Regions from separate parts of the Marinomonas mediterranea MMB-1 genome, predicted to be linked through region 1. Evidence: predicted binding sites of a transcription regulator. Region 1 holds the regulator's gene; each other region holds the start of a gene.
The links. Region 1 encodes PhoB, which activates phosphate uptake and scavenging genes when phosphate is short. Its sites were predicted from a motif close to TGTCATANNNNTGTCANA; they were not measured.
Positions count from the first base shown of each region.

Region 2: MARME_RS02365 (GNAT family N-acyltransferase) is a predicted target of PhoB. The motif match lies at 2,871-2,888, and genes of this name have one in related genera.
Region 3: MARME_RS01670 (putative 2-aminoethylphosphonate ABC transporter substrate-binding protein) is a predicted target of PhoB. The motif match lies at 2,061-2,078, and genes of this name have one in related genera.
Region 4: MARME_RS05910 (DUF6482 family protein) is a predicted target of PhoB. The motif match lies at 2,134-2,151, and genes of this name have one in related genera.

Region 1 covers NC_015276.1:4,583,963-4,592,150, forward strand. Annotated here, with positions in the region: gene MARME_RS20785 (amino acid ABC transporter permease) at 1-1,038, shown strand, start outside; gene MARME_RS20790 (amino acid ABC transporter ATP-binding protein) at 1,063-1,842, shown strand; gene MARME_RS20795 (HDOD domain-containing protein) at 1,954-3,222, shown strand; gene MARME_RS20800 (chorismate--pyruvate lyase family protein) at 3,219-3,758, shown strand; gene ubiA (4-hydroxybenzoate octaprenyltransferase) at 3,862-4,716, shown strand; gene phoB (phosphate regulon transcriptional regulator PhoB) at 4,835-5,530, shown strand; gene phoR (phosphate regulon sensor histidine kinase PhoR) at 5,567-6,886, shown strand; gene MARME_RS20820 (response regulator) at 7,039-7,905, opposite strand; gene cysZ (sulfate transporter CysZ) at 7,955-8,188, opposite strand, start outside.
Region 2 covers NC_015276.1:490,336-498,523, reverse strand. Annotated here, with positions in the region: gene MARME_RS02385 (SDR family NAD(P)-dependent oxidoreductase) at 1-613, opposite strand, end outside; gene MARME_RS02380 (nuclear transport factor 2 family protein) at 673-1,131, opposite strand; gene MARME_RS02375 (RNA polymerase sigma factor) at 1,361-1,936, shown strand; gene MARME_RS02370 (ChrR family anti-sigma-E factor) at 1,942-2,676, shown strand; gene MARME_RS02365 (GNAT family N-acyltransferase) at 2,963-4,675, shown strand; gene MARME_RS02360 (isoamylase early set domain-containing protein) at 4,950-5,255, shown strand; gene MARME_RS22235 (hypothetical protein) at 5,343-5,507, opposite strand; gene betB (betaine-aldehyde dehydrogenase) at 5,813-7,270, shown strand; gene betA (choline dehydrogenase) at 7,284-8,188, shown strand, end outside.
Region 3 covers NC_015276.1:337,075-345,262, reverse strand. Annotated here, with positions in the region: gene MARME_RS01675 (putative 2-aminoethylphosphonate ABC transporter ATP-binding protein) at 1-783, opposite strand, end outside; gene MARME_RS01670 (putative 2-aminoethylphosphonate ABC transporter substrate-binding protein) at 864-1,892, opposite strand; gene phnR (phosphonate utilization transcriptional regulator PhnR) at 2,248-2,955, opposite strand; gene sfsA (DNA/RNA nuclease SfsA) at 3,115-3,816, opposite strand; gene MARME_RS01655 (DUF6502 family protein) at 3,965-4,834, shown strand; gene MARME_RS01650 (DUF5666 domain-containing protein) at 4,827-5,873, shown strand; gene guaA (glutamine-hydrolyzing GMP synthase) at 6,000-7,577, opposite strand; gene guaB (IMP dehydrogenase) at 7,687-8,188, opposite strand, start outside.
Region 4 covers NC_015276.1:1,306,203-1,314,390, reverse strand. Annotated here, with positions in the region: gene MARME_RS05920 (aromatic ring-hydroxylating dioxygenase subunit alpha) at 1-812, opposite strand, end outside; gene MARME_RS05915 (GntR family transcriptional regulator) at 978-1,697, shown strand; gene MARME_RS05910 (DUF6482 family protein) at 1,689-1,991, opposite strand; gene MARME_RS05905 (alanine/glycine:cation symporter family protein) at 2,350-3,849, shown strand; gene MARME_RS05900 (DODA-type extradiol aromatic ring-opening family dioxygenase) at 3,948-4,736, opposite strand; gene MARME_RS21380 (OmpA family protein) at 5,314-6,582, shown strand; gene MARME_RS05890 (CobW C-terminal domain-containing protein) at 6,694-7,086, opposite strand; gene MARME_RS21375 (SphA family protein) at 7,083-7,574, opposite strand; gene MARME_RS21370 (transporter family protein) at 7,525-7,869, opposite strand; gene MARME_RS21365 (helix-turn-helix domain-containing protein) at 7,972-8,188, opposite strand, start outside.

The sequences.
Region 1 (8,188 bases):
GCTTGGGTTCGAGCAAACTTTTTCTCTTCTCCTTTGAATATTGCTCTGACTTTGTTCAGCGTATATGTTCTGTATTTGATGATCCCACCTGTTTTACAGTGGGGATTTCTTGATGCAACGTGGGAAGGATCTTCCAAAGCAGCGTGTACAGCAGGCGGCGCATGTTGGGCTTTCATCGGGGCGTACTTTGAGCAATTTATGTACGGCCTGTACCCTGAAACTGAGTACTGGCGCATCAACCTCGCATTGATCTTACTCATTGTGCTTGTTGGTATGTTTGCGATAAAAGCGGTTAACAAGCTTTTCTTGTCAATTGCAATTATCGTGGTGTACCCAATTGTTGCTTTTATATTGTTCTCTGGCGGCATGTTCGGCCTTGAGACAGTTGAAACATCAAACTGGGGCGGACTGTTCCTAACAACCTTACTTGGGGTTGTCGGTATTGTTGCCTCTTTCCCTCTTGGTGTGCTTCTAGCATTGGGTCGTCGTTCTAACATGCCGATTGTTAAATCAGTATGTGTTGTATTCATCGAAACCATTCGTGCTGTTCCATTGATCACGATTTTGTTTATGGCATCCGTTATGATTCCATTGTTCTTGCCAGAAGGCTTGAACTTCAACAAATTACTTCGTGTACTCATTGGTATTACATTGTTCTCTGCTGCTTATATGGCGGAGGTTATTCGTGGTGGCCTTCAGGCAATACCTAAAGGTCAGTACGAAGCCGCAGATGCAATGGGACTCACCTACTGGCAATCAATGTGTTTGGTCATCTTGCCACAAGCATTGAAACTGGTTATTCCAGGTATCGTGAATACCTTTATCGGTTTGTTCAAAGATACGACTCTGGTTTACATCGTTGGTATGTTCGATCTACTGGGCCGAATCCAAGCAGCAAACCACGATGCTAACTGGTTAGGTACAACAATCGAAGGTTATGCCTTCGCAGGCTTTGTTTATTGGATTATCTGCTTCGGTATGTCCCGCTACAGTATGGCGGTTGAGCGTAAGTTAGATACCGGACACAAGCGGAAATAATATAGATTTTGAGGCTTTAAAAAGATGACTGATAACAACATGGCACTTGCCCAACTTGAGCCGGGCGAAGAAGCAATTATTGAATTTAGCGACGTGAATAAGTGGTACGGTGACTTCCACGTTCTAAAGAATATTAATTTTAGTATCCGTAAAGGCGAACGTATTGTTGTGTGTGGGCCGTCAGGTTCAGGTAAATCAACAATGACTCGCTGCATCAACCGTCTAGAGGAACACCAAAAAGGTTCAATCCTTGTTGACGGTATTGAGATGAACGACAACCTGAAAAACATCGAGGCAATCCGTAAAGATGTGGGCATGGTGTTTCAGCACTTTAACTTGTTCCCACATTTGACGATTCTTGAAAACCTGACATTGGCTCCGATCTGGGTACGTAAAATGCCTAAGAAAGAAGCTGAAGAGATGGCGATGCATTACCTTGAGCGAGTTAAAATCGCGAACCAAGCAGGTAAATATCCAGGTCAGCTATCCGGTGGACAACAACAACGTGTAGCGATCGCTCGTGGCCTATGTATGAAGCCTCGCATTATGCTTTTTGATGAACCAACATCTGCACTTGATCCAGAAATGATCAAAGAAGTATTGGACGTAATGGTTCAGTTAGCAGACGAAGGCATGACGATGGTGTGTGTAACGCACGAAATGGGCTTTGCTAAGACTGTTGCCGACCGAGTCGTATTTATGGATGCTGGGGAAATTGTGGAAGCAAATACACCACATGAATTCTTCGAAAACCCACAACACGATCGTACTCAGCTGTTCTTAAGCCAGATCCTAAACCACTAAAATATAAAAGAATTTACATTCTTTTGATAAAGGCCCCTGTTGGGGCCTTTTTTTATAGCCTATAGTTATTAGAGAATTCAATAGATCAAAGAAGGATGCGCTAATTTGACTATGGCACAAACAGAGATGGACCCAACACCAACGCATGTACGCGTTATTCATCTCGCGGACAATAGCGGTAAAGTTCAAGCCATTTTTGGTCAAGACAGTGTCTTAGACCTCACAACGCTCTCACGCCTCACAAAAAGACGGCTGACTCCTTGGTCACGTTTACCAATTGAGGGCGATACATTACTGGACGCAAATAAAACCCCCACTTTCATCGATAAAGCATTGCTTAAAGAAGAGTCCGTCTCATTTCACAGTAAAAGCGACCTGTCTCTAAAGGCAATGAGCGGTCAACAACTTGCCGAGAAACTAGAAGGTAAACTCTCGTATATTGAAAACATCACCTACGCAGGCGAAGCGCTACACTACCCTGCTGCGGGTATGAATGAAGACGAAAAACAAATGCAAACGGCATTGGGTCGTTTCCAATCTATTCGCCTAAAACAGCGGCTTGAAGAAACGTTGGAAATCCCACCATTATCTAACTCCAGCACACATATTATTCAGCTAAGTGCCGACCCCAATGCAAGTTCAGAACAACTTTGTCAAATCGTTAATCTAGACCCAAGTTTGTCTGCTCAGGTGATTAGCTGGGCATCGTCGCCTTACTACGGTGGATCAGATCCTGTTGAATCAATTGAAGACGCCATTATCCGTGTACTGGGGTTTGATATGGTGATGAATCTTTCTCTAGGGTTATCAATGGGTGGGGTGTTTGAGCTACCAAAAGATGGTCCTAAACACTACGACGACTTTTGGTTCAGTGCCGTTTCACATGCGGCTCTGATGGAGTCTCTGGTGAAATCAATCTCCTCAGATCACCCAAAACCTCGGCTTGGTCATGCTTATCTGGCAGGCTTGCTGCACAATTTTGGCTATCTGGCGATCAGTGTTATTTTACCGCCTCATTTTTCTATTTTGTCTCGAAATTTAGAGGCAAATGCACATTTGCCTAGCAACGTTGTTGAGATGCAGGTGTTGCATTTTACAAAGGAACAGTTAGGCGCCTGGTTGCTAAAACACTGGAACATTCCGGCCGATATTTACGGCGCCGTTCGCTATTGCAAAGACGAAGGCTATCAAGGAGAGCATAAACTCTTAGCTAACCTTCTTTATGTGGCAAATCGTTTATTGGATCAACTGCCTATAAGCGAGCATTTACTGGATCAGTTAGGGTTAAACGAAGAAACCGCGTTACAATGTCGCCAGCAGGTCTTAAGCGCCTCCAAAGACCTTAGAGACATGGTAAATTTAATACACGGCAAGACATGACGTTACTCAATAAAAACGCTGCCCGACAATTTGACTACGAATGGCACGCACTAAGCTGCGTCAATCGACAACAGATTCCCAGTAACATTCTTCCTTGGGTGAGTACGCCAGACTCGTTGACGGCAAAGCTGCAACAAGCAGGGTCATTTAAGGTGGAGGTCATTAGCGATTACATTGGCTTACCAACACAGAGAGAGCGTAACCGACTCAACTTACACGCTCGTGAGCAAGCGAGAATCCGTACCGTGTTACTTTACTGCAACCACCACGTTGTTATTTATGGTCGCTCAATTATTCCTTTACGCTCGTTACGAGGCCATTGGCGCTGTCTGTCTAAGCTCGCAGATAAGCCACTTGGTGGCTACCTTTTCAAGAATAAGCAACTTTCACGCAGTCCTATCGAAGTTACTCAGCTTCCCGCTGGATTAATGCAAAACACGGAAGAGAGTTTATGGGCAAGGCGGTCTATTTTCTATGGCTATGGTCCGGGTATCTTGGTTAATGAAGCATTTTACCCTACCATAGGCCAGCTGTAGCGTCGCAGTGAGTAGCACCATCGCGCGCTATCATTGCTAAATAAAATACGATTGAATAAGGTCGTTCGCATCCGACTATGACAACTAGGGCTCGTATAACTCCATGAGTAAACTCTCTGATTACGCCGACCTCACTCGCTTTAACCGACCCATTGGCTCTTTTTTGCTTATGTGGCCAACGCTTTGGGCATTATGGCTTGCGGCGAACGGTTGGCCTGAATGGCACTTAATACTGATTTTCGTATTAGGTGTGTTTAGTATGCGCTCCGCAGGCTGTGTCATTAACGACTACGCAGATAGAAAAGTGGATGGGCATGTAGAGCGAACGAAAAACCGTCCACTCCCATCGGGCCGCGTTGGTGAGAAAGAAGCACTGCTGCTTTTTGCTGTTTTAGCCGTACTCAGTTTTATCCTCGTATTGTTTACTGATCTACAAACCATTGCGCTTTCTTTCGTGGGTCTATTCTTAGCGGCACTGTACCCATTTATGAAGCGCTATACCCACCTGCCTCAAGTGTTTTTAGGTCTGGCATTTTCGTGGGCAATTCCAATGGCCTACAGCGCTCAAGGCGGCAGTTTATTTGATGTGCAGCTGTGGATGTTGTTCGTCGCCAATGTCTTCTGGACGGTCGCGTACGATACCTACTACGCCATCACAGACCGACCGGATGACTTGAAGATTGGCGTAAAATCCACTGCTATTTTATTTGGTCAATACGATCTCTTTGTGATCCTTGTTCTGCAAGGTTTAACCTTGTCATTATTAACTTGGATCGGGATTACATCCCACTTAAACTGGCCCTATTTTATCGGCCTCGCGGTTTGTGTTTTTTGGTTCTTTAAGCAATATAAACAAGGACAACACAGAGATCGCCAAGCTTGCTTTCGTTCATTTTTAGATAACAATCGAGTGGGCTATACGGTCTTTATTGGGTTGGTTTTAAGCTATATAGTCTAAAACCATGTTCTTTTTACGTCTATTCGTGTCTTAATTATGGCATAGTTGTGACATTTTAATGTAACTGTCACATTTACTCGTTTAAATATTCACCGTTCCTGAGATGAGGATAAATCCCGTGACCGGTAAGAAAGTACTAATCATTGACGACGAAGCACCCATTAGAGAAATGATTGCTGTAGCGCTAGAAATGGCTGGCTACGAATACCTAGAAGCCGAGAATGCACAGCATGGACATGAGATCATAGTCGATCACCGTCCTGACTTGATTCTTGTCGACTGGATGATGCCTGGAGGCAGTGGTATTGAATTGACTCGCCGCCTTAAAAAAGACAGCACAACAGCAGAAATTCCTGTGATTATGCTGACAGCGAAAAGCGAGGAAGACAACAAAATTCAGGGACTGGAAGTTGGTGCAGACGATTACATCACTAAACCCTTCTCCCCTAGAGAATTAGTTGCGCGTTTAAAAGCCGTATTGCGCCGCGCAACGCCACAAGGTGTCGACGAGCCAATCGAGGTAGACGGACTGCTTTTGGACCCAATTAGCCAACGCGTTAGCATCGGCAATAAACCACTTGAAATGGGTCCAACGGAGTACAGGCTGCTCAAGTTCTTGATGACGCATCAGGAGCGCGCCTATTCTCGAGCACAATTACTGGATCAAGTGTGGGGCGGCAATGTCTATGTTGAAGAACGCACGGTTGACGTACATATTCGTCGACTGCGCAAAGCCATTGGCAACACTCACGACTCCCTGATTCAAACTGTCCGCGGAACTGGATACCGCTTCTCCTCTAAACGGATTGCTTAGAGACGCATTAACAGATAAACGGATTATAAGACGAACATGAAACGAATCTGGAAACAGGCTCTGCTAAACTGGTTTATTGGCTTAATCGCAACCTTCGCCATCGGTTTTGCGTTAAGCCAGATTGCGATTGCGTTACTGCTGTATGTCTTAATCAGCTTAGCGTGGCAGATGTATCAGCTGTACCAGTTTCACTCGTGGTTACGCCGCTCAGGAAAAGCCTCTCCTCCAGAAACCAGTGGTATCTGGGGAGAAGTGTTCGACGCGGTTTATCGTCTGCAAAAGAAACAACGTAAATCCAAGCGAAAGATGCGCCAAGCTCTAAATCGAATTGAGAACTCAACCGCCGCCTTAAAAGAAGGCGTAATCATGGCGGATAATCAAGGCAATTTAGAGTGGTGGAATAATTCAGCGGGACAATTTCTTGGCTTGGTACGCCCTGTCGATCGCAGTCAAGCTATTACCAATATCGTCCGAAACCCAGACTTCTATCGTTACTTTACCCAAAAGCGATTTGGCGATCCTTTAATCATTAAAAGCCCAGCCAAAGAAGGGGCGTTCCTAGAAATTCAAACCACACTGTACGATCAAAACGACCATCTAATTTTTATTAGGGACGTAACGCGTTTACAGTTGCTAGAACAAATGCGCAAAGACTTTGTCGCCAATGCCTCGCATGAACTCAAAACGCCACTTACGGTGATTAAAGGCTATTTAGAAACCCTAGGCATGTTCAAAGATAATTTGCCTCAGAGTATGCAACGCGGCATTGATAATATGGCCGATCAATCTGAGCGGATGGAAAACCTCATCGAAGATTTGCTGTTACTGTCTCGGCTAGAAAGCAATGACAAGCGAGAAAATGACACTTGGCTTCAGGTGTCCGATATTTTCACTGCCATTGAGAAAATGGCGCAGCCTATCTTACATCCAGACCATACTTTGAGCTTCTCTGTCGAAGAAGGCGCTCAGGTTCATGGCTCCTACAACGAGCTCTACAGCGCATTTTCGAACTTAGTCGTAAATGCTATTAAATACTCGCCAAATGGCGGTGAAATTAACGTAAGGTGGGAATCTGACGACGTCAGCGGTTGTTTCGCAGTACAAGATGAAGGTTTAGGCATCGATCCGCGTTATATTCCTCGACTCACAGAGCGTTTCTTCCGTGTGGACAAAGGCCGAAGTTCTAAAACAGGTGGTACGGGATTAGGCCTCGCCATTGTCAAACACGTTCTTTTACATCACTCAGCGAAGCTACAGATCCGCAGCCAACCTAACTATGGAAGCACCTTCTCTTGCCACTTTCCAGCCAACCGAGTCAAAAACATTACTTCTTTAGACAACGCGTCTGGCAAGTAATCTAAGGTAGAGCACACGACAAAGGCTCTTAGTCGCACTACAAATGTTCTTAGCAATGGTGCCGAGCGTCTTTAGGGCTAACTTTCGAGGACGCTGCTTTTGAGGGTGTAGGCTTGAGATTTATGTAGAAGCGGCGCAATGTTGTTAAGGCGCTAGAGACTTTCAAACAGCGCCTTAACAAACGCTTCTTTTTCTGCATCTTGATCGATCAAGCCAAGCGTCACCGTTAAAAATGCTGAATCATGTTTCTTATCAGTCGTCGCCACGGATTGGATAAAATAGTTCAGGCGGTTCACTTTTTTGTCGAATTCCAAGTCCAGTACGGCCTGCCCAAGCACTTGCGGGATGACATCATCACTTTTAATCAGCACAGTGGCTTCATTTTTAGAGAATTTGACCACCATGCAACGAAATTGCTTTCCCTCGAAGCGCACTAACGTGGGGATTTTCACATCTTTAATTGCTACGTCAGGAGTAGGGGCGGTAGGGTTAACAATTTTAGGCGAACTGTTCTTAGGAGCTTTACTCGCACCGCCCATTAGAACGTCCAAAGAAGCCGTCGCAACGCCGCCTGAGCTTGGCGCCGTTTTTGCCGCCGCTTTTCCATTTGCGCCCGCACTCAACTTCTTTTCAATTCCATGCTTTTTCGCCGCTGATATGATTTTTTGATTCAGCTGCTCTGCCGAAAAAGGTTTGCCTAAATAATCCGTTACGCCGGATTGAACCGCTTCAACGACGTGAGACTTATCGCCACGGCTGGTAATCATCACAAAAGGCACGGCTTCTTTGGCATACTGTGGCTGTTCACGACACCATTTTAACAGTTCAACACCTGTCATCTCAGGCATTTCCCAGTCACACAACACCATATCAAATTGAATTTTTTGAAGTAATTGTTGTGCTTTTCGGCCATTCACAGCCTCTTCCACTGTCGTACCGGGGAAAGATTTTCGTACTGAACGTTTTATCAGATCACGAGTGAATGACGCGTCGTCAACGACTAGTATTTTTAAAGACATGCAAACGCCTGTTTCTATTTCTATATTCGGTTATTGAGTGTTGCTCGTTTTATTCATTGCTCATTGCTACTGGTACACTGACCAGCTCAAAACGATCGCTAAATTGATCTATCCAAAGCAATGTCGCCGCAACAACGGCAATCGGCATAACAAACAGGTTCAAAAGAGGAATCGTTAATCCAGCCATTACAATAAAGCCAAATGTCCAACACAACAAAGGCTTAGTTCGCAGTGTTTCTCTCATTTCTCGAAAACTTAGCTTATGGTTATCAAATGAGTAATC
Region 2 (8,188 bases), 590 kb from region 1:
AGGGCATAGAAAAGTCATTCTTTTTCGTTAAAGGTGTATCGACAAAACCCGGTAAAATGCAGGAAACATCAATATTAAATTGCTTCAGATCCATTCTTAAAGACGATAAAAAGTAACGAATGGCGGCCTTACTCGCCCCATAGGCTTCGGCTTTAGGAAAAGCCGCGTTGACGGCTTGGGAACTCACTCCCACCAATAAAGGGTTATCCGCTTTTTTCAACATAGGAAGGCACACTTCCACGCTATTCACCAAGCCGATATAGTTGATGTGGTTCATTTTCGACATCATCGTCCAATCCGGTTCGTCAATATCAAGGTATTCACACGTACCCGCATTCAAGATCGCAATATCGAGTGTGGCGCTCTCTTGTTGTAGCGCGTTTCGGACGGCATCAACGCTTTGTTCATTAGCGATATCAAATGCAACAAACGACAGCGCACCTTGCTCACTATGAAGCCCATCGTCTGAATTCAACAAAGGCTCTAGCGCCCCTTTTGATCGTGAGGAAGCAATCACTTTCCAGCCTTTGATCAGGTACTTTTCAACCAGAGAAAAGCCCAAACCTGAGCTCGCTCCCGTTATCCAAACGGTGCCTTTGTATTGGGTCGTCATAGAGTAGGCTCTCGGTTAACTTCGACGTAATTCACGGTTTTCACTTCCTGCCAAACGGTTTATTTCACATTTGCCAAGCGTTGTTTGAGCATTTTTACAAATGTTCCCATCACAGGAATATGCTCATAAATCATTTGCCCCATGTCATATACATCTTCATGGAAGTAAATTCGATCGGTATACTGGATTTGAGTCATGCCACGAACGACATGTATATCACTGCCCAATTTAGGGTGACGAAAGTACATATTCCATTTTATGTAAGCCTTATCTTCACTCACAAGTTGGTCTAAATATTCGAAACGACCATATTCAACGTTTGCACTCATTTCAGTCAGGTAAGCGTGAACGAACTCAATTCCTTGCAACTCATGCACTGGGTCTTTGAAACGCACAGAAGAAGTGTAAATATCACTAATCTTTTCAAGCTGTGGACGCTGAACATCCTCATAAAAGGCTTTAAACCTTTCGACCAGCATAATATCTTGTTCACTTTTTAACTCAGGTGCTTCTATCATGGCATTTGTTTCATAAATATTAGTTCAGTAAATTGAAGGAATTGGATAACTCATTGAAGAGCTCAGCGGTCAAACAAAGATCTCAACAATCAATACGCGTTCCAGTAAGCTCTGGATCAAATCCATCTTAAAAGTAAAAGTTACTGATCCAAGCTAAACTAACAGACGTATAGAGGTTAAACAGTAAACTGTATCCCCAGTTTGCTCGAACTTTTCGATGGAGTATGCAATGGAACAGACAAACAATAACGAGCGTAATATTACGTTATTGGACGACATGTTCTCGGTCGCTAATAATCGCGATCAAGCAGCGTTAACTCGCCTATTTGATCACTTCGTACCTCGTATTAGAGCTTTTTGTTTAACGGCTCAACCGGGGGCGAACTTAATGGCGGACGACATCGCTCAAGAGGTCTTAATACGCATCTGGAACAAAGCACATACCTACAACCCAGAATCGGCGTCTTTAAATACATGGGTGTTCACGATTGCTCGGAACGCTCGTATTGACTATCTGCGAAAAAATGGACGCTATCAAACGGGAATTGACCCTGAATTTTTATGGGATGACATCGAAGATGAAAGTTCAGACCCGTTTCGCGAAGCGCAGCAGAAACGCGATCAGGAAAATATTAATAGCAGTTTAAAGCAACTTCCATCCGATCAAAGACAGGTATTAGCAAAAGTGTATCTGGAAGGCAAAACCCACAAAGAAGCGTCAGAAGAATTAAACATTCCTCTTGGCACTATTAAGTCGAGAGTCAGACTTGCTCTCAACAAACTGACCGTTATCGTTAGGAGGTAGTTATTATGATTCACTACCACCCAAGTTTGGATCTACTGACTGAATATGCATCAGGCTCGGTTACGCTTTCGAAAGCGTTAGCTGTTTCAACGCATCTTGAGCACTGCAAACATTGTCGCGATCAAGTTCGTAAATTGGAGCAAGTTGGGGCTGAGCTGTTTTCAACTCCGTCTGTTCCTTCTGGCGTCAATCAATTGGACCAACTGAAAGCAAATCTGTTATCAAAAATAGCGATCGATAAGCAGCCTAATAATGTACAAGTGAACTCGGCCTCTAAAAGTACGGCCATAGAAAAGCGCCACTTAAGCGCCAAAGAGCACCCAAGCTTAAAAGAACAATACAAGGTACCGAAAAGCCTTCGTCAGCTGGTTCCAACCGCGTACGATCGCCTAAAATGGATGAAGCTTTCGCCAGCGGTGCAAATTGCCACGTTAAGCAATGAAAAAGACGGCACTCAGGTCGCTCTGACGCGCATAAAAGCAGGTGCGTTTATTCCATCGCATACCCACACAGGCGACGAATACACCTTGGTGCTTGAAGGCGCGTTTTCTGATGAATCAGGCGTCTACAAGAAAGGGGATTTCATATCTCGCGACGCGCGCCACAAACACAAGCCGGTCGTAACGAAAGATGCGGAATGCATTTGTTTAACGATTACCGAAGCGCCGATTGAATTCACAGGTTGGATAACACGACTGTTGAATCCTCTTGTGCGCAAGTATCACCCAAGCGCGTCCTAACCACGGCACTGAGTCAGTCATCTGTACTGAATCTATGCGCCTGTAAATCAGCTCTCCCTTGTGTCTGTCTAAGAACGAACACAAGGGAGTTTTTTTATTGTATGACAGTGGTGCTCCAAGCCCTTCCGACACACCTCACCTGCAATCTTCAAACATAGCCACTCTATAACACTGTCTTATTTTTGACATCTTAGTGTCATCCAGTTGTCACCCGTTCGTCTTAATCCTGTCACGGCTAATTCTTAATCTGGTTGGAATATGAACAAGATTACGTTTGGAGCCAGCCGTGATTCAGGTTGAACAACTTATTGCCAATAAGTCACCTCAATTTCTAGAAAGAAGTCATCTTATTACTCGTCCGACCATCAGTGTATTAAGAAAATTATTCCATGAAGATGAGGTAAACGCGTTTCTAGAAGAAAATGAAAACTCTGTTGGATTCGAGTTTATTGATCGCGTACTTGACCATTTCAACTTTGGCTATCAGGTGTCACAGGTCGACCGCCGTAATATTCCCGCTGTTGGACGTACCGTTATTGTTGCAAACCACCCTCTTGGCGCACTCGATGGCTTGGCTTTGCTACGACTCATTGGTGAAATACGCCAAGACGTAAAGATCGTAGCAAACGATTTATTGATGGGATTCGACGCCCTCAAAGGGTTAGTTTTACCCGTCGATAACATCGGTGGTAAAACAGGACGCAAGCAAGTTAAAGCCATTATGAACTGTTTGCACAACGAAGAAGCCGTGATTATTTTCCCAGCTGGGGAGGTTTCTAGACTGTCTCCCAGCGGCGTAAAAGACAAAGGTTGGAGCAGTAGTTACCTAAAGATCGCTCAAAAAACAAATAGCCCGTTATTGCCCGTTCACATCGGTGGACGTAATTCGATGATGTTTTACACCAGCTCAATTCTATATCGTCCTCTGTCAACACTTCAGCTTGCAAATGAGATGTTTCGCCAGCGCAATCGCCGTATTCCAATGCAAGTTGGGCAAACCATACCGATTCAAGAATTGGCGCAACTGCCGTTGAGCGACAAAGAGAAAAACAAGCTCGTTAAACGTCACCTTTACCGCATCGCAAAAGGGAAAAAACCGCTTCTTAAAACTGAAAAAACGGTTTCTCACCCACAAAATCGTCAACACCTAAAAAATGAGCTAAAAAACGCAGAACATTTGGGAGCGACAAAGGACAATAAACAAATATACCTCGTCGACTTCGAACAAAACTCCGTTGTTATGCAGGAAATAGGTCGTCTGAGAGAAATCGCTTTTCGTAAGGTCGGCGAAGGAACGGGGGAACACAAAGACCTCGATAAGTACGATCATTACTATCGTCATCTCGTTTTATGGGATGAAGAAGAACTGGAAATCGTTGGCGCTTACCGTATTGGGGAGGTATCCAAGTACCTTCAAGAAGGGGCCGACCAAGGTATCTACAGCTCTGAGTTATTCCGCTATAGCTGCGACATGGAACCTTACTTTGCGAAAGGTATTGAGCTTGGACGAAGCTTCGTACAACCGAAATATTGGGGAAAACGCAGCCTAGATTATCTTTGGTATGGTATTGGCGCTTATTTGAATCGCCACCCAGACATTCAATACATGTTCGGCCCAGTGAGCCTAAGCAACAGCTACCCACAAATGGCGAAGGACATGCTTGTTCACTTTTATCAAAAGTACTACGCCGACAAAGAGTTCTTAGCCGCGTCGTTTACACCATATAGAATTACGGCGGAACACAGACCGCTGTTGGATAATATCTTCTCAGGTGAAGACTACGATGAAGACTTTAGAACCCTGAAAGAGCAATTAGGCCATTTGGGAGCCAGCGTCCCTACTTTGTTTAAACAATACAGCGAACTGTGTGAGCCTGGCGGCGTGCGCTTCTTAGACTTTGGTGTCGACGCCGATTTTGGTTATTGCGTGGACGGGTTAGTACTGGTAGATCTAAAAAAAGTGAAAGAAGCCAAAAGAAAACGCTATCTAGGCGAGTAACATGACAAGGAAGGTTCTCGCACCTTCCTTGTGCTGAAACAGAGTAATTTGCACAAAAAGCAATCAGTTGAACCATTATGTTTTGTAAAATTCAGCGATTCGTGATCGTAAAAGCCGAATATGGTCTACACTCAAAGCGTCAGTTTATTGGCGTGAGACTTGCTACATGAATTATAGATCGATGGCAGTAATGGCAATGTGACATAACTAGACAGGGTATTCATGGCCTATCTAGATGTGCTGTTCATCTCATTAGTTGAAAATGGAGTTGGAAATGATTGAGAAAACCTATCTTAAAACCAAACCTCAGTGCAAAGTGAAATTTGCGCTTCCTGCTGAAAAACTGAATGGTGCCAAAAAGGTCGCTCTCGTGGGTGATTTTAACGGCTGGGATGACAAGGCAACACCAATGCGTAAGCAAAAAACAGGTGTCTTTGCCTCTACACTAAATCTAGATGTGGATGCCGACTACCAATTTCGTTATCTAGTCGATGGTGAGATTTGGATGAACGATGAATCTGCAGACGGTTACGCTCAAAGCCCTGTTAGTCATGATGCTAACTGCGTGATCTCGGTTTAATACCCGCTATATAAGACAACTTAATAATACGCATTCTGTACTCTGAGAGCGATTTCTCGCTCTCAGAGTACCTTTCTATTGTGTTATTTAGTTCGCATGATGGCCGTGCTTTTTCTCGCCTTCTTGCTTTTCGCAAGTTTGCGACGCTTTGCTTAGCGCATTCTTTTTACGGGCTTTCACTCGTGACAGATAAATGAGCTTTGCAATTAGCATTAAGCCTAATATAAGTAAAATTGCGACTCTTAAGTCCATACTAGCCTCCATCTTATACGCTTATTGAGACTCTTTTAGTTTAGACTCAGACATTCAATATATCTGTTCAATTTACAATCAACTCAAGAATACTTGACGTAGGTTACATAACACTCCTGTTATATCGTTTAAGCATTTGACACTCTGTATCACATTAGAATCTCCCCTAAAACCTGCCTAAAAACGCCATAATAAGACATTAAGTTCGAAGAAAAGCTGAAAATGTAACCGAATTTAGGTACAATTCTTTTTTATTAAACGGTCATTTAATAAAAATCACGCAATTCAAGAAATCGAGGTAAGTCATGACACATAAGCAGCAATACATTCACGGACGCTACGTTGAGTCGAGCACTGGCGAGCATTTCGAAACGATTAACCCCGCAACGGGTGACGTCATCGCCACCGTAGAACAAGCAGGCGAAAAAGAGCTTCAGGCTGCAATTGACTCTGCAAAAGAAGGTCAAAAAGTTTGGGCAGCCATGACAGGCGTAGAACGTGGCCGTATTCTTAAACGTGCTGCCGACTTACTTCGCGAGAAAAATGACGAACTTGCACTTCTTGAAGTATTAGACACAGGTAAACCAATTCAAGAAGCCAGCATCGTTGATATTGAAACAGGTGCTGACGTAATCGAATATTACGCAGGCCTAACCGACAAAGTTCAAGGCGACTATCAAGATCTCGGCGCAGGTAACTTCTATTATACTCGCCGCGAACCGCTTGGTATCTGTGCCGGTATTGGCGCATGGAACTACCCTATTCAAATTGCAATGTGGAAATCTGGCCCAGCACTGGCTGCGGGCAACGCAATGATTTTCAAACCGTCTGAAGAAACCCCTCTTACTGCCCTAAAATTAGCAGAAATATACACAGAAGCTGGGTTACCTGATGGCGTATTCAACGTTGTACAAGGTGATGCACGTGTTGGTCAAATGATCACCGGACACCCTGAAATAGACAAAGTGTCTTTTACGGGTGAAGTCGGAACAGGTAAAAAAGTGATGGCCGCGTCTGCGTCTTCTTTAAAAGACGTAACCATGGAATTGGGTGGCAAATCCCCAATGATCGTCTTCCCAGATATGCCTGTTGATCAAGCTGTTTCGGGTGCTATGGTGGCTAACTTCTACACACAAGGCGAAGTATGTACTCATGGTACACGCGTATTTGTTCACGAAGACATGATCGAAGCGTTCAAAGCGGAACTAAAAACTCGTACAGAAGCGATGATTATCGGCGATCCTACTGACGAAAATACGCAAGTAGGTGCACTGATTTCAAAAGATCACATGAAGAAAGTACTTGGCTATGTTGATGCAGCAAAAGAAGCTGGCGCGACGCTTTTATGTGGCGGTTACCAAGTCACTGAAAACGGTTTAGACAAAGGCGCATTTGTCGCACCGACTGTCTTCGTTGATTGTACTGACGACATGCCACAAGTACGCGAAGAAATCTTTGGTCCTGTTATGTCTGTTCTGACATTTAAAGACGAAGAAGAAGTGGTTCGCCGAGCTAACGATACGAAATTTGGCTTGGCAGCAGGCATCTTTACCAAAGACATCTCGCGTGCTCACCGTGTGATAAATCAACTACAAGCCGGTATTTGCTGGATCAATACATGGGGTGCATCACCAGCTGAAATGCCAGTAGGTGGATACAAAGAGTCTGGAATTGGCCGCGAAAATGGCATCGATACACTGTACCACTACACTCAAACTAAGAGTGTCTACGTTGATCTAAACGACGTACCGAACCCTTACTAGAACAGAGGTCGTAATGATGAACGAAACATTTGACTACATCATCGTTGGGGCGGGGTCTGCGGGCTGTGTACTGGCAGACCGACTGACTGAAAGCGGTGAAAACAAAGTACTCTTGCTCGAACGCGGCGGGTCAGACAAAAGCATTTTCATTCAGATGCCGACGGCGCTGTCATACCCGATGAATACTGAAAAGTACGCATGGCAGTTCCATACGGATAAAGAAGAAGGCCTAGATGGCCGCGAAATGCACTGCCCACGAGGAAAAGTACTGGGCGGTTCTTCGTCCATTAACGGTATGGTCTACGTTCGCGGTCACGCGTGTGACTTTGACGAATGGGAAGAACACGGTGCCAAAGGCTGGAATTACCAAAACGTTCTGCCTTACTTTAAAAAAGCTGAGAGCTGGACTGGCGGCGCAGACGAATACCGTGGTGGTGATGGGCCACTTAGCACCAATAACGGTAACGACATGACGCTAAACCCACTTTATAAAGCCTTTATTGATGCAGGTAAAGACGCAGGGTACGGCGAAACGGAAGACTACAATGGTTACCGTCAAGAAGGCTTTGGTCCAATGCACATGACGGTCAAAGACGGCGTTCGTGCTTCGACCTCAAATGCCTACTTGCGTCGTGCTATGAAACGCCCAAACCTAACGCTTAAAACTGGTGTTTTAAGTCGTAAGGTGATCTTCAATGGTAAAAAAGCGGTCGGCATCGAATACGATATAAACGGCAAAGTGACAAGTGCTTCGGCCTCTAAAGAAGTCATCTTGTCGGCAGGCTCGGTTGGTTCTCCGCAATTATTGCAATTGTCAGGAGTCGGGCCAAAAGCCGTACTAGACAAGGCTAATGTCCCCTTAGTACAGGACCTACCGGGCGTAGGTGAAAACCTGCAAGACCACCTAGAAGTCTACTT
Region 3 (8,188 bases), 440 kb from region 1:
AAACTCAATCGTATGATCTCCCGATTTAAGTAAGTGGTCGCCAGCGATGTCCGCCTGTAAGAAGTTCATTTCACCGACAAATGACGCCACAAACGCAGATTTTGGCTGACTGTAGACCGTTTGGGGAGAGCCAATCTGTTCAATAATTCCGTGGTTCATTACGACAATTTTATCTGCCATGGTCAACGCTTCTTCCTGGTCATGGGTTACCATTATCGTGGTCACACCTAGCTTTTCTTGAAGCTGCTTTATCTCTTGACGAAGATGCGCCCTTACACGTGCATCCAAAGCAGAAAGTGGCTCATCCAACAAAAGTAGCCCAGGTGACGTTGCCAAAGCACGAGCTAATGCAACACGTTGTTGTTGCCCTCCAGAAAGTTGAGCAGGATACTTGCGCTCACTACCCGATAAGCCGACCGTAGCAAGCAGCTCTTTTACTCTATTTCGTCGCTCTTGCGCCGAAACATTTTGAGTAACAAGCCCATATGCAATGTTGTCCTCTACTGTGAGGTTTGGAAACAAGGCATAGGACTGAAATACAATACCAAAATCACGATGCTTAACAGGTGCATACGTAATGTCTTTGCCAGCCTGATTAACCTGTCCACCGGTTGGTAAATCAAGCCCAGCGATAATACGAAGTAAACTGGTTTTACCGCACCCAGAAGGCCCCAAAAAACAAACAAATTCGCCTTCAGCCACATCCAAAGATACGTCGTTTAAGGCGAGATGCGTGCCAAATTTTTGATGAATATTATTAAGCGCTAAATAAGTGCTGCTCATAGGGGTACCTTTATATTATGTGCGGTAAAACAAATGCCCCAGCATCATTCAATGACTGAGGCATAAAGTTAGATCAGTGATTATTTTGGATCACTTTTGCTGTCATAACGCTCTTGCCATGTTTTTAAGATGACTTTTCGGTTTGCAGCTGACCAACCAAAATCGTTGTCGATCATTAGAGATTCAGCGTTTTCTGGGAAGTACTTAACTGGCTTCGCAATACCCGGCATCGCGACCACTGCGTAACCTTTGTTGTACATCTCATTTGCTTTTTTAGAGACAGTCCAGTCAACCAGTGTTTGAGCAGCCTCTAACTTATCGGTACCTTTAATAATGGCCGTCGCTTCCATATCCCAACCTAAACCTTCAGATGGGAAAACGATATCAAGCGGTGCGCCTTTCTTCTTCGATTTTGCTGCACGGAAAGCAAAAGAAATACCAATGGCGGTTTCACCCGCTGCTGCTAGCTTACAAGGCTTAGAGCCTGAGTGTGTGTAGCGGCTGATATTTTGGTGTAGACCATCCATATACTCCCAGCCTTTTTCCTCACCGAAGATTTGTAGCCAGCTACTGACGTCCAAAAATCCAGTACCTGAAGAATTCGGGTTAGGCATGATGATATGCCCTTTATAGACAGGCTTTGTTAGATCTTGCCAAGAAGTCGGTTTTGGTAGACCTAGCTTCTCCGCTTCGACCGTGTTGTAACATACCGCTGCCATCCAAGCGTCCATACCTGTCCATACAGGCTCTGCTGAATTGTCACGGAATTTTGGAGAAAGTTTTTCAAAACCTTTTGGTTTGTAGGATTGCAGCATCTCTTCGCCATCCAACAACATCAAACTGGTTGCAGCAAGTCCCCAAACAACATCTGCCTGTGGGTTTTCTTTTTCGGCAAGCAATTTCGCGGTAACGATGCCAGTAGAATCACGAACCCAGTTGATTTTAATATCTGGGTGATCTTGGTTAAAACGTGCAGCGTACTTTTTCAAGTCTTCTGCTTCTACTGCTGTGTATACAGTAAGTTCCGTTTTCGCTGCATGCGCTGCAACAGATACAGTAGTGATACCCGCTAGTACAGCTAAACGATGCATCCAGTTTTTCTTGCTCATCTTCACTTCTCCAATCATTAAAGGGCGCCGATTCAAGTAATCTATTAGGCCTCTAATCAATTATCGCCAAATCGGTCAAAAAACTTAATCAGAGAACCTAACTTCAAACTGTCTATTTTTAAAATATACTGGTATAGACCAGAAGACAAGTAAAAGATAACAGCCTTTTATGTCATCAATATGACAAGAAATACTTTTTAATTGTGTAAAAAACACACTATCACGTGAAATTTAAGGAAAATAGAAGGGAATAAAAGAAAAAGTGTCGAATTCAATTCATGCGACACTTTATGAGGATGACAAAGCACTTTTGTGTGAAAGCCATTAGAGGACAAAACAAAATGATAGAAAGAGACTATTCGCGCACTTCAATTGCGATATTAACGGCATCATGTCGCCAGAATTCGTAATCGAGTTCCAACACTTGATTGCCGTTAATGTAGTTCACTCGCTCAACATGCAGCCCAGGCTGACCAGATGCGATACCAAGATCTTTAGCCGCTTCTTCGGGCAGTGAGGTGGATTTAAATGAAAGATCCATATCACGGTAGCAAAGATCATATTTGTTCTTCAGTAACTGGCTCAGTGATTGAGTAAGATCTTCATCTTCAATGCCCGGAAGATACGCAATATTGATGTACATTCTTTCGATTAAGACCGGACGCTTATCGATAAACCGTCGGCGATGCAAAAAAAGAACGGGGGACCCTTTTTTAATGCCCATTTTTTGAGCGATTTTCAATGACGCAGGCTCGACAACTTGTTCAATTTTTTCCGTCGATGGCGCAAAACCTTGCTCTGAAACATATAGGTTAAAACTAAGTTGTGCGGCAGGGTTATAGGTCACTGCAGGAGGCGTCACAAACCACCCTTTGCGATTCTCACGGTAAATCAGACCTTCCGCTTCAAGATTCTGTAGCGCTTGCCTTACCGTTACTCGGGTCAGGTTAAACTGCTCTCCAATTTCACGCTCTGAAGGAAGTTTCCCCCCTGCTTGAAGCACATTTTTGCGAATTAGATAACTAAAATGCTCTTGGATGTGGCGGTAATGCGTGTCTGCCATGATCTGACCCTTTAGGCAAATTTGATTGGGGCGCTATTCTACACCGAACCTAGACAATAGAGACAACGACTTTGCAACGAAGTGTTAAGACAGCATGAGCAAACCTTTCAAGAAAGTGTGAAATTCCTCCTCATAGGTAAAACGCGCAAGCCCTTATTTTTAGACAATCACTCGAACAGGTTCTAGTACTTTCATCTGCTCTGGCGTAATGTCGACACGGTATGCAATAACCTCAACCCCCTTTTGTACCGCCTCTTTCAACGCCTGCGCATACTTTTCATCAATATGTGCTGCTGGTGTTACCGAGTCAATCCCTGTATGACTGACACAAAAGAACAATACAGCGCGCTTACCTTGTTCCACCATCGAAGTGAGTTCATAAAGATGTTTTCGTCCTCGCTCCGTCACCGCGTCAGGGAAGTAACCTTGACCATCTTCCTCAAGTAAAGTGACACTTTTCACCTCGACATAACACTCACTTTCCGCATTAGACAAGAGCCAATCTACGCGGCTGTTCTGCCCATATTTCACTTCGGCCTTTATCTCATTGTAATTTTGCAGCTCGGGGATTACTCCACCTTTAATCGCCTCACCCACCAATTTATTTGGGTAACCCGTATTGATACAGGCTAAAAACCGCTCATCAACTTCAACTAACTCCCACGTATAAGCAAGTTTACGTTTTGGATTATCACTTTTCGATACCCAAACTCGTGCGCTTTCTTGCTGACAACGTTTCATTGAGCCTGTGTTCGGGCAGTGCGCCGTAATAATCTCGCCGCTGTCTAACTCTATATCAGACAGAAAACGCTTGTAGCGCTTGATTAAGCGCCCTTGCTGTAAAGAAACTGGGAATTTCACGTGTTTTCCTTTTTAAAACTTTTTAAAAGCTGTGTGGCTTAAACTTCAATCATATTATGGATTATATGCCGTTTCATTATATGTGGCACTTTTTCCCACACGAGATTAGACTTAGTCACTAAGCTATCGACAGAACACCTTACACAATATGTCAGCACAAGATCCAAACTGCGCCGAAACAAATTCTAAAAACCTAGTTCGCATCGCCTTAAAGCGTGTTTTAGGGGCACTTACTCGCTTGGCGATTCGATATGGCGTTAGCTTCCCTGAATTTGCGGAACTGACTAAAGATGCTTACGTAAGAGAAGTAAAGAAGTCGTTAGAACTGAACAATGAAAAAGTAACTCAAAGCCGAATTAGTATTGTCAGTGGCGTACACCGTAAAGATGTTAAACGACTCACTGACGAAGTAGACGAATCAAGCCACCTAACAACCAAGCACTCGATCACATCAAGAGTACTCAGTATTTGGTTAGGTGACAGTGGCTATTTAGATCCTCAGGGACATCCGTTGGAACTGGATCGACATGGAGAAAAGTCATTTGACACCTTAGTCAAACAAGTCAGTCTAGATATACGTCCCAGAACCTTATTCGATGAGTGGCTGCGCAGAGGCTTACTCGTCGAGCAACCCGGCGCCAAATTAAAACTCAACTTGGAAGCGCTCTTTCCAAGTGACGATTTAGAAACCAAAATGAGTTTCTTTGCCCGCAACACCGCCGATCATATTTCGGCCTGCGAACACAATCTAGACAACACTCGATCACCCTTTCCTGAGCGCTCCGTCTTTTACAACCGCTTATCTAAACAATCTGTAGATGAACTGCAAAAAACGGCGCACGAGGGAAGCCATAGCCTCCTACTTGCTTTAAATAAACAAGCGCAGCAACTAGCAGAAAGAGACGATCAAGACACACTTAACAATCATCACCGATTTATTCTCGGTACGTATTTTTTCCGGGAAGAAGAATCCTCCCTCGTGAGCGCTCAAACAGCGCAGGATCAAAAAAATGCCTAAGCTCATTAAGCTCCTGCTTGTTTCAATTTCATTGCTTATGCTGGTCGGCGCCAGTAATGACAGAGGCCTCGGTGGCACAGGTAAGGCGACAGTCGATGACCGAGGATTAGGCGGAACAGGCTTGGCAGACGATCGTGGCCTTGGCGGCACGGGAATTATCGGCACCATCACCGAATTCGGCAGCATTTGGGTAAATGGCTTAGAAATAGAGCTTGATGAACATACGTTGATTACCATCGATGGAAAGAAAGCAAACGAGACGGACCTAAGGTTAGGACAACAGGTCGCCGTACTCAGTCATAAGGTTGATAGCGATTGGTTTGCGAAAGAAATCCAGATACAACACGCATTGATTGGTGAGGTTGAAGAAGTCACTGATGATTCATTAACCATATTGGGGGAAGCCGTTTTTCGTGACCCTAAAGCGCCAGGTAATTGGCCTAACATTTCAATCGGTGACAGGCTCGCTGTCAGCGGCTATTTCTTTAATGGCGCGTTCTACAGTACAGATGTAAGTCGAGAACATCGAGCCTCTTCTACTAACTGGCAACTTTCAAGTCTCGCCTACCTCGACAACAAGGGCAATCTGAGATTGGGAAATAAACGCCTACCTTCCGGTATAGGTATCCAAGCAGGCGACAAGGTAACAATCACCCAAAACGGCATTGAAAAAGTGACAAGTCAAAAGGTGTTCGGTCGATTTGCGAATAGCTATCTAATTGAAGGTAGGAAACCTGATCGAGATAAAAAAGACACAGAAATAGATATAGAAGAAGACAAGCCTAATCAACGAGACATCGAGCTTTCTGCTAAAAGCCCTAAGCCTAAAGATGGCAATAAGAACTATGATACCAACCCGAGAACGACGCCAGAAGAACGCAATTCAACACCAAAATCTGGTTCGAATAACAATAGTAAGTCTTCAAAAAAAGAGCAAAAAACTCGAAGTAGCAGAAATGAAGGCTCATCTTCTAAGCGAAATACGAATAAGCAGGGAAGAGAAAAGAAAGATAACCGAGGAGATAAGAATCGAAGGTAACAGGTCTTTATCATTTAAATAGCCTGTTTACGTTTTAACAGTATTACGGATACAACTAAACCTTAACACCAATAAAAAAGCCAGCTTAGGCTGGCCTTTTTTTATTTCTAGACTAAACGAAATATACTATTCCCACTCAATCGTCGCAGGTGGTTTTGACGATACATCATAGGTAACACGAGAAATATGCTCTATCTCGTTGATAATACGACCAGACACTTTTTCTAATAGCTCATAAGGTAGATGAGCCCAACGCGCTGTCATAAAGTCAATTGTTTCAACGGCACGTAATGCGACAACGTATTCATAGCGACGGCCATCTCCAACAACGCCAACCGACTTAACAGGTAAGAACACGGTAAATGCCTGACTCGTTTTGTCGTACCAGCCTGATGCACGCAACTCTTCAATAAAGATAGCGTCCGCGCGACGTAAAATATCAGCGTAGTCTTTCTTAACTTCACCCAAGATACGAACACCTAGACCAGGTCCTGGGAACGGGTGACGGTAAACCATATGTGGAGGTAAGCCTAGTTCCACGCCTAATTTACGAACCTCGTCTTTAAATAGCTCTCGTAGAGGTTCAACCAATTCGAATTGCATATCTTCTGGAAGGCCACCCACATTGTGGTGAGATTTAATGACATGTGCTTTACCGGTTTTAGAGGCCGCAGATTCAATGACATCCGGATAGATAGTGCCTTGCGCAAGGAAATCAACGTCCGTTAATTTAGCCGCTTCTTCGTCAAAAATATCGATAAAAGTATTACCGATAATCTTACGTTTCTGCTCGGGGTCCGCCACACCAGCAAGTTTACCTAAGAACAAGTCTTCTGCATCAACGCGAATCACATTCACACCCATGTTTTCTGCAAACATAGACATTACTTGATCGCCTTCATCTAAACGAAGTAGACCGTTGTCGACAAAAACACAGGTCAGCTTATCGCCGATTGCCTTATGAAGAAGAGCCGCAACGACAGATGAATCTACACCACCAGAAAGAGCCAACAAAACCTTCTTATTGCCAACTTGCTCACGCATGCGAGCGATTGCGTCTTCTGCAATATTTGCTGGCGTCCAAAGCGTTTCACAGCCACAGATATCCACAACAAAACGAGAAAGAATAACACCACCTTGTTTAGTGTGAGTCACTTCAGGGTGGAATTGAACACCGTAGAATTTCTTCGCCTCATTCGCCATACCTGCGATTGGGCAGCTTTCAGTTGACGCCATCAAAGAAAAGCCTTCTGGCATTTCAACCACTTTGTCACCGTGGCTCATCCAGACATCAAGCAATGACACGCCATTGTTAGCAATGTGATCAGCTACGCCATTCAACAATGTATAGTCTTCATGTGAACGAATTTGCGCGTACCCAAATTCACGTACATCAGAGCACTGAACTTTACCGCCCATTTGCTCGGCCATGGTTTGCATGCCGTAACAAATGCCCAGTACAGGAACACCTAATGAAAATACAGTTTCAGGTGCGCGCGGTGAACCTTCTTCGGCAACAGATTCAGGACCGCCCGCCAAAATAATGCCCCTTGGAGCAAAATCGACAATTTCCTGGTCCGTCATATCAAAAGCACGAATTTCACAGAAAATACCAATTTCACGAACACGGCGAGCGATTAACTGAGTATATTGAGAACCAAAATCTAAAATAAGTATCTTATGAGCGTGGATATCTTGCGACATTGTTAGCCTATCCTTCACCCTTACACAAAGGGCTACGTATCAAAATAAATTATCAAATAAAGATGGGGTGTCAATGACACCCCATCTGAGTTTCTTTTACTATCTAAACTTAGCCAGCTTGATAGTTCGGTGCTTCTTTGGTGATTGTCACGTCATGTACGTGACTTTCACGCATTCCAGCGCCTGTAATCTGTGAGAATTGCGTTTTCGTACGCATTGACTCGATATCTGCGGAGCCAGTATACCCCATCGATGCTCTTACACCACCAATTAGCTGATGAACCACTGCCGCCATCGGGCCTTTTGAAGGAACGCGCCCTTCAATACCTTCTGGAACAAGTTTCTCTACACCACTGTTTGCGTCTTGAAAATAACGGTCGCTAGAACCTTGAGATTGAGACATTGCACCTAATGAGCCCATACCTCGATACGCTTTAAAAGAGCGTCCTTGGAACAGAACCACTTCGCCAGGTGCTTCATCAGTACCTGCTAGTAGGCCACCAACCATGATAACACTTGCGCCAGCAGCAATCGCTTTAGCAATGTCACCAGAGAAGCGTACACCACCATCAGCAATAACAGGAATACCACGAGGATTCATTGCTTCAGCA
Region 4 (8,188 bases), 1.4 Mb from region 1:
ATAGTATCGTCGTTTTCAGGTGTAATAAAATCCACCACAATACTGCTTGCTTTAAACTCTTTTGGAGCGTCGTAGCCGCCCTTGCCCGCATGAGCAACACCAACGTCAATCATGACATTAGACGGAGGAGTGAAACGACATCTCTGCCAACGATCAACAGGGACATCATCCGCCAACCCATTCGCACGCAACGCAGCCTGCCAGAACGGTGGCGCCATAATATTCTCCATATAGCGACTGGTAATTACCTCATCTCCTTCCGATTGCGTTGATACGGGAGACTCATCAATCTCTTTTTGTCCAATACTTGAGGCATGTACATAAGTCTCGTGTGTCAGATCCATTAGGTTGTCGATCATAAGACGGTAATCACACTTAATGTGATACAACCCTCCACCGTAAGCCCAGTCATCACTTTCCGCCCATTCTAGTCGAGGAATCAAGCTCGCGTCCGCCTGAGATTGATCGCCGGGCCATACCCAAATAAACCCATACAGCTCTTCGACAGCATACGCCTTCATACACGGAAAACCTTGAACACGCTGTAATGGCATAGCTTTGGTTTTGCCATCTTCTCCGATTTTTAATCCATGATAACCACAGACAAGCAAACCATCTTCAACATACCCTAATGAAAGAGCCGCACCGCGATGCGGACAAAAATCCAGCACAGCTGCCACCTCATTTGGTTTAGGTCGATAGAAGGCGATTCGCTCTCCACATACCTTTCTACCTAGCGGCTTTTCTAAACCGATTTCTTCTGACATAGCAGCGACATACCATGCATTTTTAGGGTAAGTTTGATTCGTCATCTTAGGCTCCATTGGGCTTTTTGTTCTTATTGGATCCAATATAATCGGAATTGAGCTATTTATCCTATTTAAAAATCCCTAAATGGATCCAATTAATGCATAATCACTCGATAAACACCGAAAAATAAGAAACTATTGGATCCAATAGTTAAGGCAAACACTCTTATGGCAAAATCTGGTCAACAAATTTTAACCACATTACGACAAATGATTCTTTCAGGTGAATTCGCAGCAGGTGCACGGCTGGCCGAAATACCAACGGCAGAAAAACTTGGTGTATCTAGAACCCCCATAAGAATTGCCTTTAGAGCTCTGGAACAAGAAGGTCTATTAAATAAACTTTCAGGGAGAGGTTATGAAGTGAGATCTGTTTCGATTGAAGAAATTGAGGGAGCGGTCGAAGTTCGAGGCGCTCTTGAAGGTCTAGCAGCCAGAAGAGCGGCGGAAAAAGGCCTTACTGAAGAGCAAAAATTTCGCTTCGAGACTCTCTTAAAGATAGGAGATACACTTTTTGAAGGTCACTTTCCCCTAATGGAAACGGACATCGAGCACTATCACGATATGAACAAAGCATTCCATCAACTTATAATCGAAGTTGCAGATAATCAAGCTATTGCGATAGCACTCTCTAGAGATGAGCACATTCCTTTCGCGTCCGTCAGTGCTTTAGCCTATGACAAAAGCAACATGATCGAAGAAACAAAGCGATTCCAGTTTGCACACACCCAACACCACCATATTTATCAAACCATCGTTTCTAAACAAAGCGCTCGCGCAGAAATGATCATGAGAGAGCATGCACACGCTACGTTAGGACACGCTCACAGGTACCACGACGTCGACAAAAAAGAAGGCATAAAACTTATCAAAAATAAGTCACACTGAGAGAGAACTATTTCCTAGAGGTACTTCGAGCATATTTCCACCTTCTTTCATTGGCTGCCCGACCATTTCATCGTATGCACTTTGATGGCATAACACCATCTCACCAACCATTTTTTCAGTAAACAAAGACTGAAGATCAAGTTTGTTGTGGCTGGTTAAGAACCCACCTGAATCTTTATGCACATAGTCTTCACTTCCATCCACGATCACAGAAAGTTGATATAGACTCGATTCAAGAGAATGAATTCGTACTTTATCAAATACATCAATATGCCTTAGATCTGACACCTTCATAGGGTTTCTCCACTAGCAATTCAACAGTTTGGGAATAACATCACACTCAGCCCACATCGCGAAAAGTGCTTATAAACTTTTACGGCAACAAACTGCAAAAGGATCTAAAAAAGCACAAAATAATGAAAAAATGCATTACTACCATGACTTTTTTATGATAAATTTCGCCCTCATTTAGTGCAGAAGAAATGTAAAAGCAAGTCTGTCGCACCAAATATGCACATATTTTGCATTTTTCATCACACAGCTTTTATTCGTTTTTCGCTAAATAACTCGATAGAGATTCCCTCGAAACACTCGTTACATCTCTATTATAAAAATAATACAAGCGTCGAAACGCTATTACTCGGAGACTTTAATGGAAGGATTTATAGACTTTCTAAACGGAATAATTTGGAGCCCTGCTCTTATATACCTTTGTCTAGGTGTGGGCCTTTTCTACTCATTACTTACACGCTTCGCACAAGTTCGCCACTTCAAAGAAATGTGGCGCTTGCTATTCAATTCAAACGAGTCATCAGAAGGGATATCCTCCTTCCAAGCACTTGCAGTCTCATTATCGGGTCGAGTTGGCGTCGGTAATATTGCAGGGGTAGCAGCGGCAATTGGATTCGGTGGTCCTGGCGCTGTTTTCTGGATGTGGGTCGTTGCCTTCTTGGGGGCCAGTACTGCATACGCAGAATCAACACTGGGTCAACTGTATAAAGTAAACGACGGCGGCCAATATCGTGGTGGCCCTGCCTACTACTTTGACCGTGGCTTAGGATGGCGCTGGTTAGGTGTTCTTTTCGCACTCTCCTCTATTATCGCCTGTGGCGTGTTCCTACCGGGCATTCAAGCAAATGCTGTAGGTAATGCCGTTGTTCAAGTATTCGGCGAAGGTAGCATTGTCTCTAGCTCATATGGTGATGTTGGCACAACAAAACTGGTTGCTCTTGCCGTTATCTTGGTCGTACTTGCCTTCATTATTTTCGGTGGCATAAAGCGCATCGCTCACTTTACCCAAATTGTCGTCCCTTTCATGGCCTTGGGCTATATTGTGATGGCATTGATTGTTGTCTTTATCAATATTGACGCCGTACCGGGTATTTTCTCACTCATTGTATCAGATGCATTTACCGCTCAAGCAGGTTTAGGTGCAGCCATTGGCTGGGGTGTGAAACGAGGCGTATACTCAAATGAAGCAGGTCAGGGTACCGGACCACACGCAGCAGCGGCAGCAGAAGTTCAGCATCCTGCGCAGCAGGGGTTGGTTCAAGCATTCTCGGTGTACGTAGATACCCTATTCATATGTACCGCTACTGCGCTCATGATTCTAATCACGCAGCAATACAATGTACAAGGAACACTGCCTGAAGGTCAGTTCCTGATACAAAACGTAGACCCTTCCGTTATCATTTCTTCCCCTGCGTTTACGCAAATGGCGCTTGAAAGCGTGTTTGGAGGAATAGGCCCCGTATTTGTCGGCTTTGCATTGTTCTTCTTCGCTTTCACTACGATTCTAGCGTACTACTACATTGCGGAAACAAACGTTGCTTATTTACGTCAAGCGTTAAAGCTCAACATCCCTCTAACAATTGTAAAACTGGTTATCATGTTTATGGTCGCATACGGCACGGTAAACACGGCAGGCTACATTTGGAACCTAGGTGATGTCGGTGTTGGATTGATGGCGTGGATTAACATCGTGGGTATACTCGTCATATTCTTTATGGCGAAACCTACTATGAAAGCGCTAAAAGACTACGAAGAGCAAAAAGCAAAAGGCGTCGAGAAGTTTACCTTTAACCCTAAAGCACTGGGCATTAAAGGCGCGGACTTCTGGGAAAAACGCTACGAAGAAGAAAACAAAAAATAATCACTCATTGAGTGCTTATTTAACATCAACTACTTTCAAAAAACCGCTAAACGTCATAATCGTTTAGCGGTTTTTATTTACCTAATATTGTCTATAACTTACCACTTAAAGTGACGAGCTTCTACACCTAGTGCTTCAAATGGTATCGCAGAACCTTGTTTTTGCGCAGCCCCATGACATACGATAGCAGGAATCAAATGCTCCTCTCTCGGATGACAAAAACGTCCGCCATCAATATCTGCCCACCCTTTCCAACGCTCTTTTACGTCTTCTACGGAAAAGCTCTCTTGAGTAATCGTATCATCTAACCAGGTCTGAAAATGATTAACGACGGATTTAAAACTACCCGTTTTTGGGCTAAAAAACGCACGCATGTTATGGAAACTAAAGCCAGACCCGATAATAAGAGCATCATCAGGTAATGCTCTTCCTAACTCCTCGCCCATTTTCCAATGAAGCTCTGGGTCTAATGTATTGTCCACAGATACTTCAAGAACCGGAATACTAGCGTCAGGATACATCAACATTAAAGGTATAAAGACACCGTGATCATAACCACGTACTTTGTTTAAGCGTGCCTTGATACCATTTTTCGATAGCTTATTGGTTAGCTCCTGAGCGAGTTCTGGTGCCCCAAGCGCAGGGTAGGTCAATTTATACGATTCATCGGGAAAGCCATAGTAATCGTACAATAAATCCGGTTGTGCGCTTGCCGTTATTTCAAACCCATCGGTTTCCCAATGAGCGCTCACCACAACAATAACCGAAGGTTTGGCTGGCAGCTCAGTTGATAAGGATTTTAACGTATTCACCAATTCAGTATGTGCAGGATCACCCAATACAGGAAGCGGTCCACCACCATGCGAAACAAAAGCAATATTTGACATTGTCATACCCCTTTCTCTTTCTTCGAGAATAAATCTAAATAACTGGGTGACGTATCAGACAACGCTTTAGAACGGCCGTTACTGTCTTTCACCCAACAGAATAGCGTCTATATTACTATTGCTTAATTAGACAATAAACAACATAAAAAACAATTCATTATTTCAAAATTATCAACAAAAATATCAGTCTTATCGATTCTTCCTCACCCAACAGCGCTCACAGAACTTTTACACCGAATATAAAAACACAAGAATTAGAAACAACATTACTACTATTGAAATACATTAAGCAGTCAAAATCCCTCTTATCAATGGGTCAGCCAGTCTCAATTGATTGATATTCTGAGCCAGTCTCAATTTAGCAATCACTATCAACACGCTGAATTTTCAAGACTAATTCGAAATCAGCGAAAACACTTCTAGCACCACAGTTACATTGATGCCGCGCTCAGATACAGCCAATTACCTAGCATTACGTTCGTTCGATATAAATAACGAAAAAGTTTAAGAACGTTTTGTTTAAGAACGCCATACTGTGTCAGAAACTTCCCCCTGATAACGAAGGTTATAACCCACGATGAAATTAACTAGGATATTAATTCCTGTCTTAATGGCAGGAGCGTCGCTCGCCTATGGCGAAAATAATTTGGATAAAGTCGATCAGGTCTATCTCGGCATCGATATTGGCATTACAGAAGGCGAGCGAGACGACTCTTTCGCCACAGGTAAAATAGGCTATCAACTTTCCGATGTTTGGGGGATTGAGGCAGGCTATTTAAACTCATTAGATAACGACGCCCCTAAAGACGCGATTAATTTAAGCGCACTGTATTACTTCAATCATTTCGAAGACACGTCGATTTTCGCGAAGGGTTTGATTCAGAACGATGATGAGGTGACGCTGGGCATTGGCATCGGTCTCCAACATTTTGTTTACCCTAATGTCAGTATTTCACCACTGTTGAGCTACCTTCAAAATGACGAAGGTGGTGAAGTTGTAGGACAAGTTGGGCTCAATTACTTCTTTGGAAAAACGAACTCTAAACCAAAAGACGCCGACAATGACGGTGTCATTGACCAAAAAGACCAATGCCCAAATAGCGCACCTAATGCAAGCGTGGATATGTCTGGCTGCGAAGAGAAAGCAACAAGCAAACCAACGGTCGTTGACATGCCTAAAAAAGTGGATTCTGATGGCGATGGCATCTATGATTCTGTCGACCAATGTCCGAATACGCCCGCTAATAATGAGGTAAATGATCTAGGATGTACGCTGCCAAATGATAACGATCAAGATGGCGTATTGAGCAATTTAGATCAATGCCCAACAACACCGGCAAACACAGCGGTCGATGATAAAGGCTGTGCCGTTGTACTCGACAGCGACAATGACGGCGTCATGGACACTTCCGATTCATGCCCTAATACCCCAGCTGGCTTTTCAGTTAATTCCGAAGGCTGTACATTATACGACTTACAAACTGAAGAAGTTCAACTGGAAATTCGTTTTGCGAACAACAGCTCAGAAGTCAAATCAGAATCGCTTCCAGTACTAGAAGAGTTTGCGACCGCTATTAATAGTTATGACCTTAAGAATGTAGAAGTTCAGGGGCATTCATCACTTGATGGCTCAGCAAGCTATAATCTGCGATTGTCTGAAGCTCGAGCGCAATCTGTTGCTGATGTATTGGTCAAGCAATTTGGTGTCGACGCTTCGGTTATTACCGCGAAAGGCTATGGTGAAACACAACCTGTCATCAATGAAATAAGTAACGAAGCCAACACGGTAAACCGACGCGTTGTTGCTGTTATCCAATATGAGGACAAAAAGGCCGTTCAGCAATAAGGAGAACGAAATACGAATCGTGACATTGACCTACGAGCCGTAAAGTAGGTATTTAAACTTTGTGTCGATATCCGGCGCTACGACAACAAGCACTAGATATCGACTCAAAACTTAAAGCAGAGACGCACGGACACCAACGTAACGTTCAAAGGTGACAGTGATCTCTGAACCGTTTAAGTTTTCACCAATGACAACCAAACGTGAACGAGTATCTTCCGATGGCCATTCTGGCATAGGGACAAAGGGATGAACTACTTGCTGAACACCATGAATAATCACTGGCGTATCGGGCTTCTCCTTAAACTCAATAATCCCCTTAATTCTCAGAATGTTCTCAGCTCGCATTGTGCTCATTAGCTCCAACCAATATGCGAAGGATTCTTCTGGCAAAAGCTCATCAAAGACCAAGCAGTACGATCGAATATTGCCCGCATGGTGAGACAAAGAAAACGCTGCAGGCTTCGATGGAATGTAAGCATCAATTTTAAGCACTTCACTTTTCAACGAATTCGCCACATGTAGGTTTTATCGTCTGAAATTTGTTTATAGTAGTAACCACCTAAACCGATCCTCCAAGGGCCAACATGTTGACCAATCGAAAAGTCTTGAAGGTACTCGACACCATTTTTGTAATCAGTATCGTCGTTTTTCGTACCGATATTTAATTGAAACCAAAAAGAGAACTCTAGGCCAGTGCTCGTGACGTAGCTAACGGCAAAACTTGGTGCAAACAGCCAGAAGTTAACCCCTGCGTTTGCCGCTCTGTCTTTGTCGTAGTCACCAGTAGGCGCTTGAATCGCGAATTGCGCATTCATAGAAAAGTTAGGTGCTGACGCCCAATGAAGTATCAGCGGTGTAACCGTAGCATCACCAAGTCGAAACACCTCGTCTTTCGCGAACAGAGTCCCGTTAGGCGTCGGGGTAGTTACATCAACATCAACATCAACATTCATAATCGGCACAATAGCCGTATTTAACACCGAATAGTTCATAATCCGTCATTTTTAAATACAATGCAGAAATCGCGTTAACACCAAGCGAAAAATCTTGCCCTGGAAACGGGTTGCCTTCATTGCCGTGCAATGTATCCGCTTCATAATAAGCGTAACGCAACCCTAAAAGGCCATTTGGCGCTTTAGGTGGCAAAAAGCCTGCACCAAAATCAGATGCTCCCATTGGAGTGGTTGTGCCGCCACCTTCAGTAGCGAAAGTTTGCGTACTTACAAAGGATGATGCTGCGATTGCGATAGCAAGGGGAGTTGCTAGGCTAAGTGTTCTCTTTTTCATAATAAGTCCCAGTCGTGATTTATTGTGATTTATATTCGTTTTTAATCCACAATATTCACATTACAACTCACTAGAACACACCGTTAGCCGAAATTAGCACAATTACATTTGTTTGCACCTAAGTGTCTCTGAAGGAAGCTCACTGAAAAGCGTTTTATAATCGTTTGCAAACCGACTTAGGTGCATAAAGCCCCAATCTGAAGCAATATCTTGAACCGCGACCTCTTCTGTTGCATCACTAAGTTCACGGTGCACTGCATTTAAGCGAACCGTACGCAAGTAACTGGTAGGGTTAATTCCAAGCGTTTCCTGAAAGCAA